DNA from 3 places in the Parapedomonas caeni genome. Region 1 is predicted to be linked to each of the others. Evidence: predicted binding sites of a transcription regulator. Region 1 holds the regulator's gene; each other region holds the start of a gene.
What was found. Region 1 encodes LexA, which represses DNA repair genes until DNA is damaged. Its sites were predicted from a motif close to GTTCCNCNCTTGTTCT; they were not measured.
Positions count from the first base shown of each region.

Region 2: uvrA (excinuclease ABC subunit UvrA) is a predicted target of LexA. The motif match lies at 2,122-2,137, and genes of this name have one in related genera.
Region 3: recA (recombinase RecA) is a predicted target of LexA. The motif match lies at 2,163-2,178, and genes of this name have one in related genera.

Region 1 is NZ_JBEUDS010000003.1:97,396-101,605, forward strand. It holds gene ABU113_RS03590 (ComEC/Rec2 family competence protein) at 1-1,986, shown strand, start outside; gene lexA (transcriptional repressor LexA) at 1,980-2,708, opposite strand; gene ABU113_RS03600 (molybdopterin molybdotransferase MoeA) at 2,764-3,969, opposite strand; gene moaC (cyclic pyranopterin monophosphate synthase MoaC) at 3,963-4,210, opposite strand, start outside.
Region 2 is NZ_JBEUDS010000001.1:200,044-204,253, reverse strand. It holds gene ABU113_RS00800 (EF-hand domain-containing protein) at 1-334, shown strand, start outside; gene ABU113_RS00795 (glutathione S-transferase family protein) at 355-1,119, opposite strand; gene ABU113_RS00790 (glutathione binding-like protein) at 1,106-1,819, opposite strand; gene uvrA (excinuclease ABC subunit UvrA) at 2,146-4,210, shown strand, end outside.
Region 3 is NZ_JBEUDS010000002.1:207,408-211,617, forward strand. It holds gene ABU113_RS02645 (ATP-binding protein) at 1-2,085, shown strand, start outside; gene recA (recombinase RecA) at 2,231-3,295, shown strand; gene ABU113_RS02655 (VOC family protein) at 3,341-3,730, shown strand; gene alaS (alanine--tRNA ligase) at 4,109-4,210, shown strand, end outside.

The DNA of each region.
Region 1 (4,210 bases):
CTGGTGCTGCTGGCGCGCTGGCGCACCGCGCTCGGCCGGGTGACGGGCGTTGCCGCGCTACTGGTGGTCGCCGGATTGCTGCTTGCCTGGGTTCGTGTGGAGACGGCGCGGGCGCCGGTGCTGGCGCGGCCGCTGTGGGGCGCGGTGGTTACGGGCGCGGTAGTGGAACAGGGTGTGTCGGCGCGCGGCGTGCACCGCATTGTCGTCGCGCCGGCGTCGATCGCCGGGGTGGCACCCGCGATGATGCCGGTGCGTGTGCGCCTGAGCTTGCGCGCGCCGCCGCCCGCCGACGTCGCCGTTGGTGCCCGGGTGGCGCTGCGGGCGTCACTGCGGCCACCGGGCGGCCCGAGCGCACCAGGGGGCTATGACTTCGGCCGGGTCGCGTGGTTCCACCAGATCGGTGCGACCGGGTTCGTGCTGGGGCCGGTTACGGTGACCGCGATCGCGCCGCCGCCGCTCGGCTGGACGCGGCGGCTTGAGGCTGCCCGTGCCGGCCTGACCGCCCGGCTGCGTGGCGGCGTGGGGGGCGAGGCCGGCGGCGTGGCGGCGGCCCTGGTCACGGGGGATCGCAGCGGCGTCGCGCCGGACGTGACCGCGGCCATGCGCGACAGCGGGCTGGCGCATCTGCTGGCGATATCGGGTCTGCACATCGCCATTGTCAGTGGCGGCGTGTTCCTGCTCCTGCGCCGGTTGCTGTGCCTGAGCCCGTGGATCGCCCTGCACTGGCCGGTGAAGGCGATCGCGGCGACGATGGCCGCGTCCGCCGCCGTGGGCTATACGCTGATTGCCGGTGCCAGCCTGCCCACCGTGCGCAGCTGCATCGCCACGCTGATCGTGCTGGCCGGCGTGCTGATGGGGCGCCAGGCGATCAGCCTGCGGCTGATCGCGGCGGCGGCGGTGCTTATCCTGGTGGTGCGCCCGGAAGGGCTGCTCAGCCCCAGCTTTCAACTCTCGTTCGCTGCCGTCACCGGGCTGGTGGCGCTGTATCAATCGGGATTCGCGGCGCGCTGGCTGGCCGGAGGGCCGGAGGATGGCCTCGTCACGCGGGGGTGGCGGTGGCTGGGCGGGCTGCTCGCCAGTGGCGCCGTCGCCGAGGTGGCGCTGGCGCCGTTCGCGCTGTTCCACTTCAACCAGACCGGTGTCTATGGGCTGGTCGCCAACCTGGTCGCCATCCCGCTCACCAGTTTCTGGATCATGCCGCTGCTGGTGCTTGTGGTGGTGCTGGAACCGTTCGGGCTGGCCGACCCCTTATACATGCTGCTTGGCTATGGCATCGACCTGTTGCTCGCCACCGCCCGCGAGGTTGCCGGTTGGCCGGGCGCGGTGGCACGCTGGCGGCTGCTGCCGCCTTGGGCGTTCGTGATGATGGTGCTGGGGCTGTTGTGGCTGGCGCTGTGGCGAACCCGCGCGCGGTGGCTGGGGTTGCTACTGCTGGCGTCCGGCGCGCTCGTCGCCTGGGCGGCGCCGGTGCCGGATCTGTACATCAGCGACGATGGCCGGCTGCTGGCGGTGCGCGGCGAGGACGGACGGCTGGCCTTCTCGACCCTGCGCGCCGGGCGCTTCGCGCGGATGAGCTGGCTGGAGGAGGAGGGGCAGGCGGAGGATGCGCCGGCGCAGCGGCTGGCTGACATCGCGGGTACCGCACGGGTGGATCAGGACTGCGGACCGGCGGTGTGCCGGGTGGCGTTGCACCGCGGCGACCGGGTGTGGCAGGTGGCGCAGATCAACGCCTGGCTGCCCTACCGCGAGCTGGGCTGGCTGTGCGCGCAATCGGATGTTGTGGTGGCTGCCCGCCGGCTGCCGGCGTGGTGCGCGCCACGTCTCTACCGCTTCGACCGCGCGGCGCTATCGCGCACCGGCGCGGTGACGTTGCGCTTCCTCGACGACGGATCGGTGCGGACACAAACCACGGCGGCCGGGCGCGGCCGGCATCCGTGGAACGTGGCGCCAGCGGGCGCGGGGACGAGTCTCAAGGCACCTCAGTAACGGCGCATCAGGCCGACCAGCTTGCCCTGCACCCGCACCCGTTTCGGTTCATAGACCTGGCTCTTGTGGGAGGGGTTGGCGGCCTCCAGCCGGACCTTGCCGTCCTTGCGGCGCAGGGTCTTCAGCGTGGCTTCCTGGCTGTCGACCAGGGCCACGACGATATCGCCGTCGAGCGCGGTGTCGGCCTTGCGGATGATGGCATAATCACCGTCGAAGATGCCGGCCTCGATCATCGAGTCGCCGGAGACTTCCAGCGCATAATGCTCGCCCGCGCCCACCAGCGCCGGCGGCACCGCCAGCAGCGTATCGCCCTCCAGCGCCTCGATCGGCGTGCCGGCGGCGATCTTGCCGTGCAGCGGGATCTCCAGGAACGTCGCGGCCGCCGGCGCGCTGGCCGGCGCCTTGGCCTTGCCGAAGCTGCCGCGCACCACGTTTTCGGCCGAGGCGATGGCGGCCTCGCGGTCGGTCGCCAGCGTCGGCTTGGGCGTGCCGCGCCTGGGCGCCGCCGCCTCCGGCAGCCGCAGCACTTCCAGCGCGCGGGCGCGGTTGGGCAGGCGGCGGATGAAATCGCGTTCCACCAGCGCGTTGATCAGCCGGTGGACGCCCGACTTGGACTTCAGCCCCAGCGCCTCCTTCATCTCCTCGAACGACGGCGAAATGCCGTCCGCTTCCAGGCGGTTGTGGATGAAGATCAGCAGATCATGTTGTTTGCGCGTCAGCATACGCTATTCCTTGTGGAACGAACAAGGAACGTTCTACTAAGGTTCTGCTGGCGCGTCAATCGTCGCCGAGGGGGAGAAAGCGGATTTCCGCACCCGCTGGCCGCCCCGGCGCGTGGGCCGGGTGCAGGGCCAGCGCGTTGGCGGCGGCAAGCGGCACCAGCAGACTGCTGTCCTGCTGGCCCAGCGGCGTCACCCGCCAGCCACCGCCATCCCGCTCCACCCGCGCGCGCATGAAATGATCGCGCTCGCCGTTGGGCTTCAGCGGCGCGTCCAGCCGGCCGGTCAGCCAGCGGTCCGCCGGGGCGTGCGGGCTCAGGAACCGCCGGACCAGCGGCAGCAGGAACAGCCGGGCGCAGACGAACGCCGACACCGGGTTGCCCGGCAGGCCGAGTACGACGGCGCGGCCGCGCTGGCCGAGCATCATCGGCTTGCCCGGCCGCATGGCGATCTTCCAGAAGTCAATGTCGGCGCCGGCGGCCAGCAAGGCCGCCTGCACATGGTCATGGTCGCCCACCGAGGCGCCGCCGACGGTGACCAGGATGTCGGCCTCGCTGCTGGCGGCGATGGCATCGCGGATGACCTCGGGCCGGTCGGGCAGGATGCCGGGGTCGCGCACTTCGGCGCCGGCCTGGCGCAGCAGGGCCGCCAGCATGATGCCGTTGGAGTTGACGATCTGGTCCGGCCCCGGCGTCTGGCCGGCCGGCACCAGCTCGTCACCGGTGGACAGCAGTGTTACCCGTGGGCGGCGGGCGACGGGGAGGGCGGCGTGCCCCCCGGCGGCGGCGAGGCCCAGCCGGGCCGGCGTCAGCCGGTCGCCGGCGCGGATCAGCGTGTCGCCGGCGCAAAAGTCGAGACCGGCGGCGCGGATGTGCCGGCCGGGGGCGCCGGGTCCGTCGCCGGTGAGAATGACCCGCGACCCGTCGGCGCGGGTATCTTCCTGCACCACCACGGTGTCGGCGCCGTCGGGCAGCGGCGCGCCGGTGAAAATGCGCACCGCCTCGCCAGGTCCGAGATGGCCGGGATAGCGCCGCCCGGCGGCGGACTCGCCGATCAGTCGCAGGGGGTGGTCAGGCGCGAGGTCGGCAAAGCGCACGGCATAACCGTCCATGGCGGCAGCGGCGAACGGCGGCTGGGTGAGCAGCGCCGTGACGTCGGCGGCGGCATGACGGTCCAGCGCGTCGGACAGCGGCACGGTCTCGCAGGCCAGTGGCTGCGGCGCCAGCGCCAGCACCCGCGCCAGCGCGTCCGGGACGCTCAGCACGGCGCCGTCCAGTCGCCGGACTTGCCGCCGGTCTTGGCGAGCAGGCGCACCCCCTCGATGCGCATGGCTTTGTCCACCGCCTTGGCCATGTCGTAGACGGTGAGCAGCGCGACGCTGGCGGCGGTGAGTGCTTCCATCTCGACGCCGGTCTGGCCCTGGGTCTTGGCGGTGGCGGTGACCTCGATCACCCAGTCGTCCGGGTGCAGCGTGAAGTCGATGCCGACCCTGGAGAGCGGCAGCG
Region 2 (4,210 bases), on a different contig from region 1:
GCTGAGCGGTGCCGAGCATCAGGCCTGGGCCGGCGACATGTTCGCGGCGATGGACAGCGACGGCAATGGCCGGCTCACCCGCGAGGAATATATGGCGATGCGCATGGGCCCCGGCCCGAAAAGCGCCATGAACGCCCAGCGGCAGCTGCAGATGCAGGAGCGCGCCACCGAGCGCAAGACGCTGCGCTTCCAGGTGATGGACGCCGACGGTGACGGCCTGGTGACGCGCGAGCAGTTCATGCGTCAGAGCCAGCTCAACTTCGCCGACGCCGACGCCGACGCCGACGGCAAGGTGACAGTGAAGGAATTCGGCAACTGGGCGCGCGGCCAGTAAGCGTCGCCTGGCGCCGTCGTTCAGAAGGCCACCGGCGTATCGAGATGGTCGCGCACCACGCGGTCGCGGTGGTCGAGCAGACGCGACGGCACCGGCGGTGACAGGTGGCCGCAGGTGATGGCGCCGAGCGCGCGGTAGAAGTCCGGCATGGCGCACAGGTCCGGCGCCATGGCGACAAACAGGTTGGAGAAACCGGCCCAGTAGAGGTCGGCGGCCGACAGCCGGTCGCCGACCAGATAATCCCGCCCCCGCGCCGTCTGGGCCGCCAGCTGGCGGTCGAGCAGGCCGAGAATGTCGGCGACCCGCCGGCGGGCGTGCTCGACCGGGCTGGGCGAGGAATATTTGCGGTACATTGACTCGAAGGCATCGTTGCCGGCGGCGCGGTTGGCGGCGAAGATCAACGTCCGGGCGTTCCAGCCCAGCCCGTCATCGCCGCACAGTTCATGGCACAGGCCGAACATCAGCGCCCGCTCCTCCGGCACCGCCGGGACCAGCGGCGGTTCCGGCGCCAGCTGCTCCGCCAGCACGACGATCTCCGACCACAGGGCGCGCGGCCGTTCGTCGTCGAGCATGGCGACCGGGGCCGAGGTCTGGCCGGTCCACGCCTTCAGCGCGTCGTTGGCCCCGCCGGCCTCCTGCGCCACCGCCAAATAGGGGATGCGCTTGATATCAAGGATGGCGCGGGCGCCGAAGCCCCAAGGATTGGGCACCCCCTGGGTGAAGGCGACCCGCAGCCCGGTGGCCGCGCGCGCCGCCTCGATCGGCAGATAGTCAATGCCGCTCATCGCCCGCCTCCGCCGCCTGCGGCCGCTGACCGCCGAACAACACCGCGCGCTGGGCGTCGGTGAAGGTCATCGGCGGGATCGGCTGATAGTCCGCCAGCGCCCGCCGCACCGCCGGGCGCGCCTCGACGGCGGCGTACCAGCGTTCGACGTTGGGAAAGTCGGCCAGCGCGACGCCATGATGATCGCGGAACAGGATCCACGGCCAGCAGGCCATGTCGGCGATGGAATAGTCGCCGGCGATGAACTCGCGCCCGGCCAGCCGGGTGTCGAGCACGCCATAGAGCCGGCGCACCTCGTTGCTGTAGCGGTCGATGGCGTAGGGGATTTTCTCCGGCGCGTAGTTGCGGAAGTGGCCGGCCTGGCCGCACATCGGCCCCTGCCCGCCCATCTGCCACATCAGCCACTCGACCACCGCCGCCCGGCCGCGCGCGTCGGCGGGGATGAAGGCGCGGTGCTTGTCGGCAAGGTAGAGCAGAATGGCGCCGGACTCGAACACCGGCAGCGGCCCGCCGCCATCGAGGGGATCATGGTCGACGATGGCCGGCACCCGGTTGTTGGGGCTGATCGCCAGGAAGGCCGGCGCGAACTGTTCGCCCTTGAGGATGTCGACCGGGATGCGGCTGTAGGCCTCGCCCATCTCCTCCAGCGCGATCAGCGGCTTGAAAACGTTGGGCGTCTGCCCGCCATAGATGTCGATCATCGCCTGCAACCTCCCCCGGGTCTGCGTCTTCCCGGTCTGCCGGCCGGTGTGTCCAGCCTGGCGCACCCAACCCTAGCGCCCCGCCGGAGGCACGCAAGGCGGCGCGCCCGCACGGAAATGATAGGGTCGCCTCCGTGGGCACTGGAATGAGCGGCGTATCCACCCGCTTGAATCTCGTGAGCGGTTCATCCGCGCGCTTGAATCTGCGACGCCGCCGCGCCATGTGTGCCGCACTGCAACACCCCTGCCGACCCGCCGGTCAGCCCCCCATCAGACCCGCCTTTCAGCCCCCTTGCCAGGCGCGAACAAATCTGGAACATGAGCGCATGTTGACTCACATCTCCATCCGTGGCGCGCGCGAACATAACCTGAAGTCGATCAACGTCGACATCCCGCGCGACCAGCTCGTCGTCATCACCGGCCTGTCCGGTTCCGGCAAGTCCAGCCTCGCCTTCGACACCATCTACGCCGAGGGCCAGCGCCGCTACGTCGAGAGCCTGTCGGCCTATGCCCGCCAGTTCCTCGAACTGATGCAGAAGCCCGATGTCGACCACATCGAGGGGCTGAGCCCGGCGATCTCGATCGAGCAGAAGACGACCTCGAAGAACCCGCGCTCGACGGTGGGCACCGTCACCGAGATCTACGACTATATGCGCCTGCTGTGGGCGCGCGTCGGCGTGCCCTATTCGCCGGCCACCGGCCTGCCGATCGAGGCCCAGACGGTCAGCCAGATGGTCGACCGGGTGATGGCGCTGCCCGAGGGCCGCCGCTTCCACCTGCTCGCCCCGATCGTGCGCGGCCGCAAGGGCGAATATCGCAAGGAGCTGGCCGAGCTGCGCAAGCAGGGCTTCCAGCGGGTGAAGATCGACGGCGCCTTCCACGACATCGCCGAGGCGCCGGCGCTGGACAAGAAGTTCAAGCACGACATCGACGTCGTGGTCGACCGCATCGTCGTCAAGCCGGGGCTGGAGACACGGCTGGCCGACAGCTTCGAGACCGCGCTCAAGCTCGCCGAGGGGCTGGCGGTGGCCGAGTTCGCCGACGCCAAGGACGCGGCGGGCAACCCCGAGCGGTTACTGTTCTCCGAAAAATTCGCCTGTCCGGTGAGCGGCTTCACCATCCCCGAGATCGAGCCGCGGCTGTTCTCGTTCAACAATCCGCACGGCGCCTGCCCGACCTGCGACGGCCTGGGCGAGAAACTGTACTTCGACCCCGAGCTGGTGGTGCCGGACGACCAGCTGTCCATCGCCGATGGCGCGGTGGCGGCGTGGTCGAAATCCTCGCCGCCGTCGCCCTATTATCTGCAGGTGCTGGAAAGCCTGGCGCGCGCCTACAAGTTCTCGCTGCGCAGCCCCTGGGCCGAGCTGCCGGAGAAAGCCCGCCAGGCGGTGCTCTACGGCACCAATGGCGAGGCGATCCCGCTGGTGTTCGACGACGGACGCAAGCGCTACGAGGTGACCAAGCCGTTCGAGGGCGTCATCCACAACCTCGACCGCCGCTGGCGCGAGACCGAGTCCGCCTGGATGCGCGAGGAACTGTCGCGCTACCAGTCGTCGGCGCCGTGCGAGGCCTGCCACGGCCAGCGGCTGAAGCCCGAGGCGCTGGCGGTGAAGGTGGACAAGCGCACCATCTCGCAGGTCACCGAGCTGTCGGTGGCCGATGCGCTGGCCTGGTTCGCCGGCCTGGGCAAGCACCTGACCAAGAAGCAGGCCGCCATCGCCGAGAAGGTGCTGAAGGAAATCGTCGAGCGACTGGGCTTCCTCAACAACGTCGGGCTGGACTACCTCAACCTGTCGCGCGCCTCCGGCACCCTGTCGGGCGGCGAGAGCCAGCGCATCCGGCTGGCCAGCCAGATCGGTTCCGGCCTGACCGGCGTGCTCTACGTGCTCGACGAGCCGTCGATCGGCCTGCACCAGCGCGACAACGACCGGCTGCTGGAAACGCTGAAGCGCCTGCGCGACCTCGGCAACACCGTGCTGGTGGTCGAGCATGACGAGGACGCCATCCGCGCCGCCGACCATGTCATCGACATGGGGCCGGGCGCCGGTGTCCATGGCGGGCGGATCATCGCCGAGGGCACGCCGGCCGCGATCATGGCCACCCCCGACAGCCTGACCGGCGCCTATCTGTCGGGCACCCGCCAGGTGCCGCTGCCGGCGGCCCGCCGCCCCGGTTCGGGGCGTCACCTGACCATCACCGGCGCGCGGGCCAACAACCTGAAGAACGTCTCGGCCAGCATTCCGCTGGGCACGCTGACCTGCGTCACCGGTGTCTCCGGCTCCGGCAAGTCGACGCTGACGCTCGACACCCTGTTCAACGCCGCCACCAAGCGGCTCAACGGCACCCGGGTGGTGCCCGGCGCGCACGACGCGCTGGAGGGGCTGGAGCATC
Region 3 (4,210 bases), on a different contig from region 1:
GGCGGCGCCGGCGAGGAAGGCTCGCCGCTTGTCGCCGCCGGCGAGCTGGCCCGCAGTGCCGGTGTCGGCGAGACGGTGATCTACCGCGGCGGCGAGGGCAGGCCGGTGGCCTTGCGGGTGGTCTGCAGACCGGCGGGCGATCCGGGCGAGCATCTGATCTGGCAGGTGTCGCCGGCGGACATGGAATCGACGTTGTCGGCGACGGTGACCGCGGTCGCCGGTCATGTCGGCGCCTGGCTGGCCGGTGCCGGTGTCGGCGCCATCGTGACGGACGCCAGCGGCCGCGTCCTGGCCGTCAACGCCACCACCGCCGCGTGGCGACAGCTGTCGATGGATCAGATGCCAGGCAGCGACATCGCCGCCATGGTGGCCGTTTCCGAGGATCGTCAGGTCTATTTCAACGCCGTCGACGGCGCGCGCATGCCGGTGCGGCTGGTGGAGCTGCCGATCGTTCCGGCGGGCGAGGTGGAGGCGGAGGGTTATCTGTTCGCGCTGATTGCCGGCGCCGAGCGAACGGTGGCCGATGCCACCCAGACCACCCGGGCGATCGATGCGCTGCTGGACAGCCTGCCGCTGGGTCTGGCGACCGTCGACCACAACAGCCGTTTCCTGCACATGGCGCCGGGCTTCTGCGCGGCGGCGGGGGTGGCGACCCCCGGCGATCTGCTCTACCCCAGCGAACTGGTGCACGAGGAAGACGCGACGATGGTCGCCGACGTGGTGCGCCGGGTGGCACTGGGGCACCTGAAGTCGCGCGACCTCCAGGTGCGGCTGCGCGGCCGGCCGGAGGATTCCATCCGCATGTCGGTGCTGCATGTCACCGGCCTGCACGAGGCGGCCGCCGTGCTGGCGCTGTGGGATGACGCCGAGCAGCGCAAGCTGCAGCAGCAGATCACCCAGGCCACCAAGATGCAGGCGGTGGGCCAGCTTGCCGGCGGCGTGGCGCACGACTTCAACAACATCCTCACCGCCATCATCGGCTATTGCGACCTGATGCTGCTGCGCCACGCGCCCGGCGACGCCGACTTCGGCGACCTCAACCAGATTCGCCAGAACGCCAACCGCGCCGCCAACCTGGTGCGCCAGCTGCTGGCCTTCTCGCGCCAGCAGACGCTGCGGCCGCAGGTGTTGCAGGTGACCGACGTGCTGGCCGAGCTGTCCAATCTGCTCAAGCGGCTGATCGGCGAGACCATCAGCCTCAGGATCAACCACGGCCGCAACCTGGGGCCGGTGCGGGTCGATCCCGGCCAGCTGGAGCAGGTGATCGTCAACCTCGTGGTCAACGCACGCGATGCCATGAACGGCGTCGGGGAACTGACCATCCGCACCTCCCAGGTGGGACCGGAGGAGGTCCGCCGGCTTGGCCACGAGATCATGCCGCCGGCCGACTATGTGGTGATCGCGGTCAGCGATACCGGCTGCGGCATTCCGCCGGAGAACCTGTCAAAAATCTTCGAGCCGTTCTTCACCACCAAAGAGGTCGGCAAGGGCACCGGGCTCGGGCTGTCGACCGTCTATGGCATCGTGAAGCAGACCGGCGGTTTCATCTTCGCCGAATCCGAGCTGGGCCGCGGCACCACCTTCATTCTCTATCTGCCGGTCCACGCGGCGGCGGAAACGCCCCAGCCGGCGGCGGCATCCGATCAGCCGCCAGGTGCGGCGGCGGCCGAGCCGGTGCCCGACCTGTGGGGCCGGGGCACGGTGCTGCTGGTGGAAGACGAGGCAATGGTGCGCGCGGTCGCCAAGCGGGCGCTGGAACGCAAGGGCTACGAGGTGCTGACCGCCACCAACGGCGAGGAAGCACTGGAGCTGCTGGAGGCGCGGGCCGAGCCGGTCGACCTGCTGATCTCCGACGTCGTGATGCCGACGATGGACGGCCCGACGCTGGTCGGCCATGCCCGCCAGCGCTACCCCGATCTGCGGATCATCTTCATTTCCGGCTACGCCGAGGAACAGCTGCGCCGCTCGATCGACGTGCCGGATGTCGCCTTCCTGCCCAAGCCCTTCTCGGTCCAGCAACTGGCGGAGGCGGTGCGCGAGGCGCTGGCGCGCGTACCGGCGGCGGCCGACACGGACGCCGGTTGATTCGGGCCGGATCAAATCCGGAACAAACCGTAAATTTTAAACGAAAATCAACCAGTTAACGATGCCGCTTGCGTGTGAGAACAAATGGCGTACAAAGACCGCATTGCGTTCAGTGCCGCTAAACTCTATGCGAGAGGACAAGACGATGGCAGCAGGGCTCCGGGTGGTCGAGAAGGACGATATGGACAAGTCGAAGGCGTTGGAAGCGGCATTGGCGCAGATCGATCGCGCGTTCGGCAAGGGCTCGGTGATGAAGCTCGGCCAGCGCTCGACGGGGATCGAGATCGAGGCGGTGTCGACCGGGTCGCTGGGCCTCGACATGGCGCTGGGCATCGGCGGCCTGCCGCGCGGCCGCATCATCGAGATCTATGGTCCGGAGTCCTCGGGCAAGACGACGCTGGCGCTGCACGCCATCGCGGAAGCCCAGAAGGCGGGTGGAACGGCGGCGTTCATCGACGCTGAACATGCCCTCGACCCGATTTATGCCCGCAAACTTGGCGTCAATATCGACGAGCTGCTGATCTCGCAGCCGGATACCGGCGAGCAGGCGCTGGAGATCGCCGACACGCTGGTCCGCTCCGGCGCCATCGACGTGCTGGTCATCGACTCGGTGGCGGCGCTGACGCCGCGGGCGGAGCTGGAGGGCGAGATGGGCGACAGCCATGTCGGCCTGCAGGCCCGCCTGATGAGCCAGGCGCTGCGCAAGCTGACCGGCTCCATCTCGAAGTCGCGGGCAATGGTGATCTTCATCAACCAGGTGCGCATGAAGATCGGCGTGATGTACGGCAACCCGGAGACGACCACGGGTGGCAACGCGCTGAAATTCTATGCGTCGATCCGCCTCGACATCCGCCGCACCGGCCAGATCAAGGACCGGGAGGACATCGTCGGCAACACCACCCGGGTCAAGGTGGTGAAGAACAAGCTGGCGCCCCCGTTCAAGCAGGTGGAGTTCGACATCATGTACGGCGCCGGCATCTCCAAGACCGGCGAGATCCTCGATCTCGGCGTCAAGGCCGGGGTGGTGGAGAAGTCGGGCGCCTGGTTCTCCTACGACAGCCAGCGCATCGGCCAGGGTCGCGAGAACGCCAAGAAGTTCCTGACCGAGAATCCCGACATGGCCAACCAGATCGAGGCCGCCATCCGTCGCAACGCCGGCCTGGTGTCGGAAGCGTTGATGGCCTCGCCGGAAGAAGACGACGACATCTGAGGGTGACGTCGGGGCGGCGGGAGACGCCGCGCGAAAGGGGTCGGCATGTTCAGTTACGTGACGCTCGGCGCCGATGACATGGCGCGCGCCATCGCCTTCTATGACGCGGTGCTCGCGCCCCTGGGGCACACGCGCTTCCACACCGACGACCAGTTCGCCGGCTGGGGCGTCTATGACGGCGGCCTGAAGCCGACCCTGTGGGTGTGCCGGCCCTTCGATGGCCAACCGGCGGGTGCGGGCAACGGCACCATGGTGTCGCTGCTGGCGCCGGACCGGCCGACGGTGGACGCCTTCCACGCCGCCGCGCTGGCCCATGGCGGCACCTGCGAGGGCGCGCCGGGCCTGCGACCCCATTACGGACCCTCCTTCTATGCCGGATATGTCCGTGATCCCGACGGCAACAAGCTGAACGCGGTCTGCTACGCGGACGCCTGAGGGCGGGCCGCGGAAGGCGGTGCCTGAGTGGTTCGGGAGCCTGAGTGGTTCGGGAGCCTGAGTGGTCTGGGGCCTGAGTGGTCTGGGGCCTGAGGTCGGGGGGCTGGGGTCGGGTGTACGCCATGGCGACGGTCGACTTCGCGCGGGGGGGCGGTGAACTCGTCTCCGACCGGCTCACACAGGACCAAGCGGTCGTCTTCGCGCGCGGGGGGACGGCAACTCCGTACGCGGCGGATTTGCGGACGGGCGCCCCGCATCCTTGCTTCCATCTCGACCGCTGACACTATATGTCGTCAGGCATGCAAGAGTCCCTGTCCCGGAGGGTTGTTCGGCAAGAACGGCGCCGGCTGGCGGGGGAAGCAACAGGTGAGGACCATCTTGGCCAGTTCTAACGAAATTCGTTCGTCGTTTCTGGAGTTTTTTCGGCGCGAGGGCCACGAGATCGTGGATTCCAGTCCGCTGGTGCCACGCAATGACCCG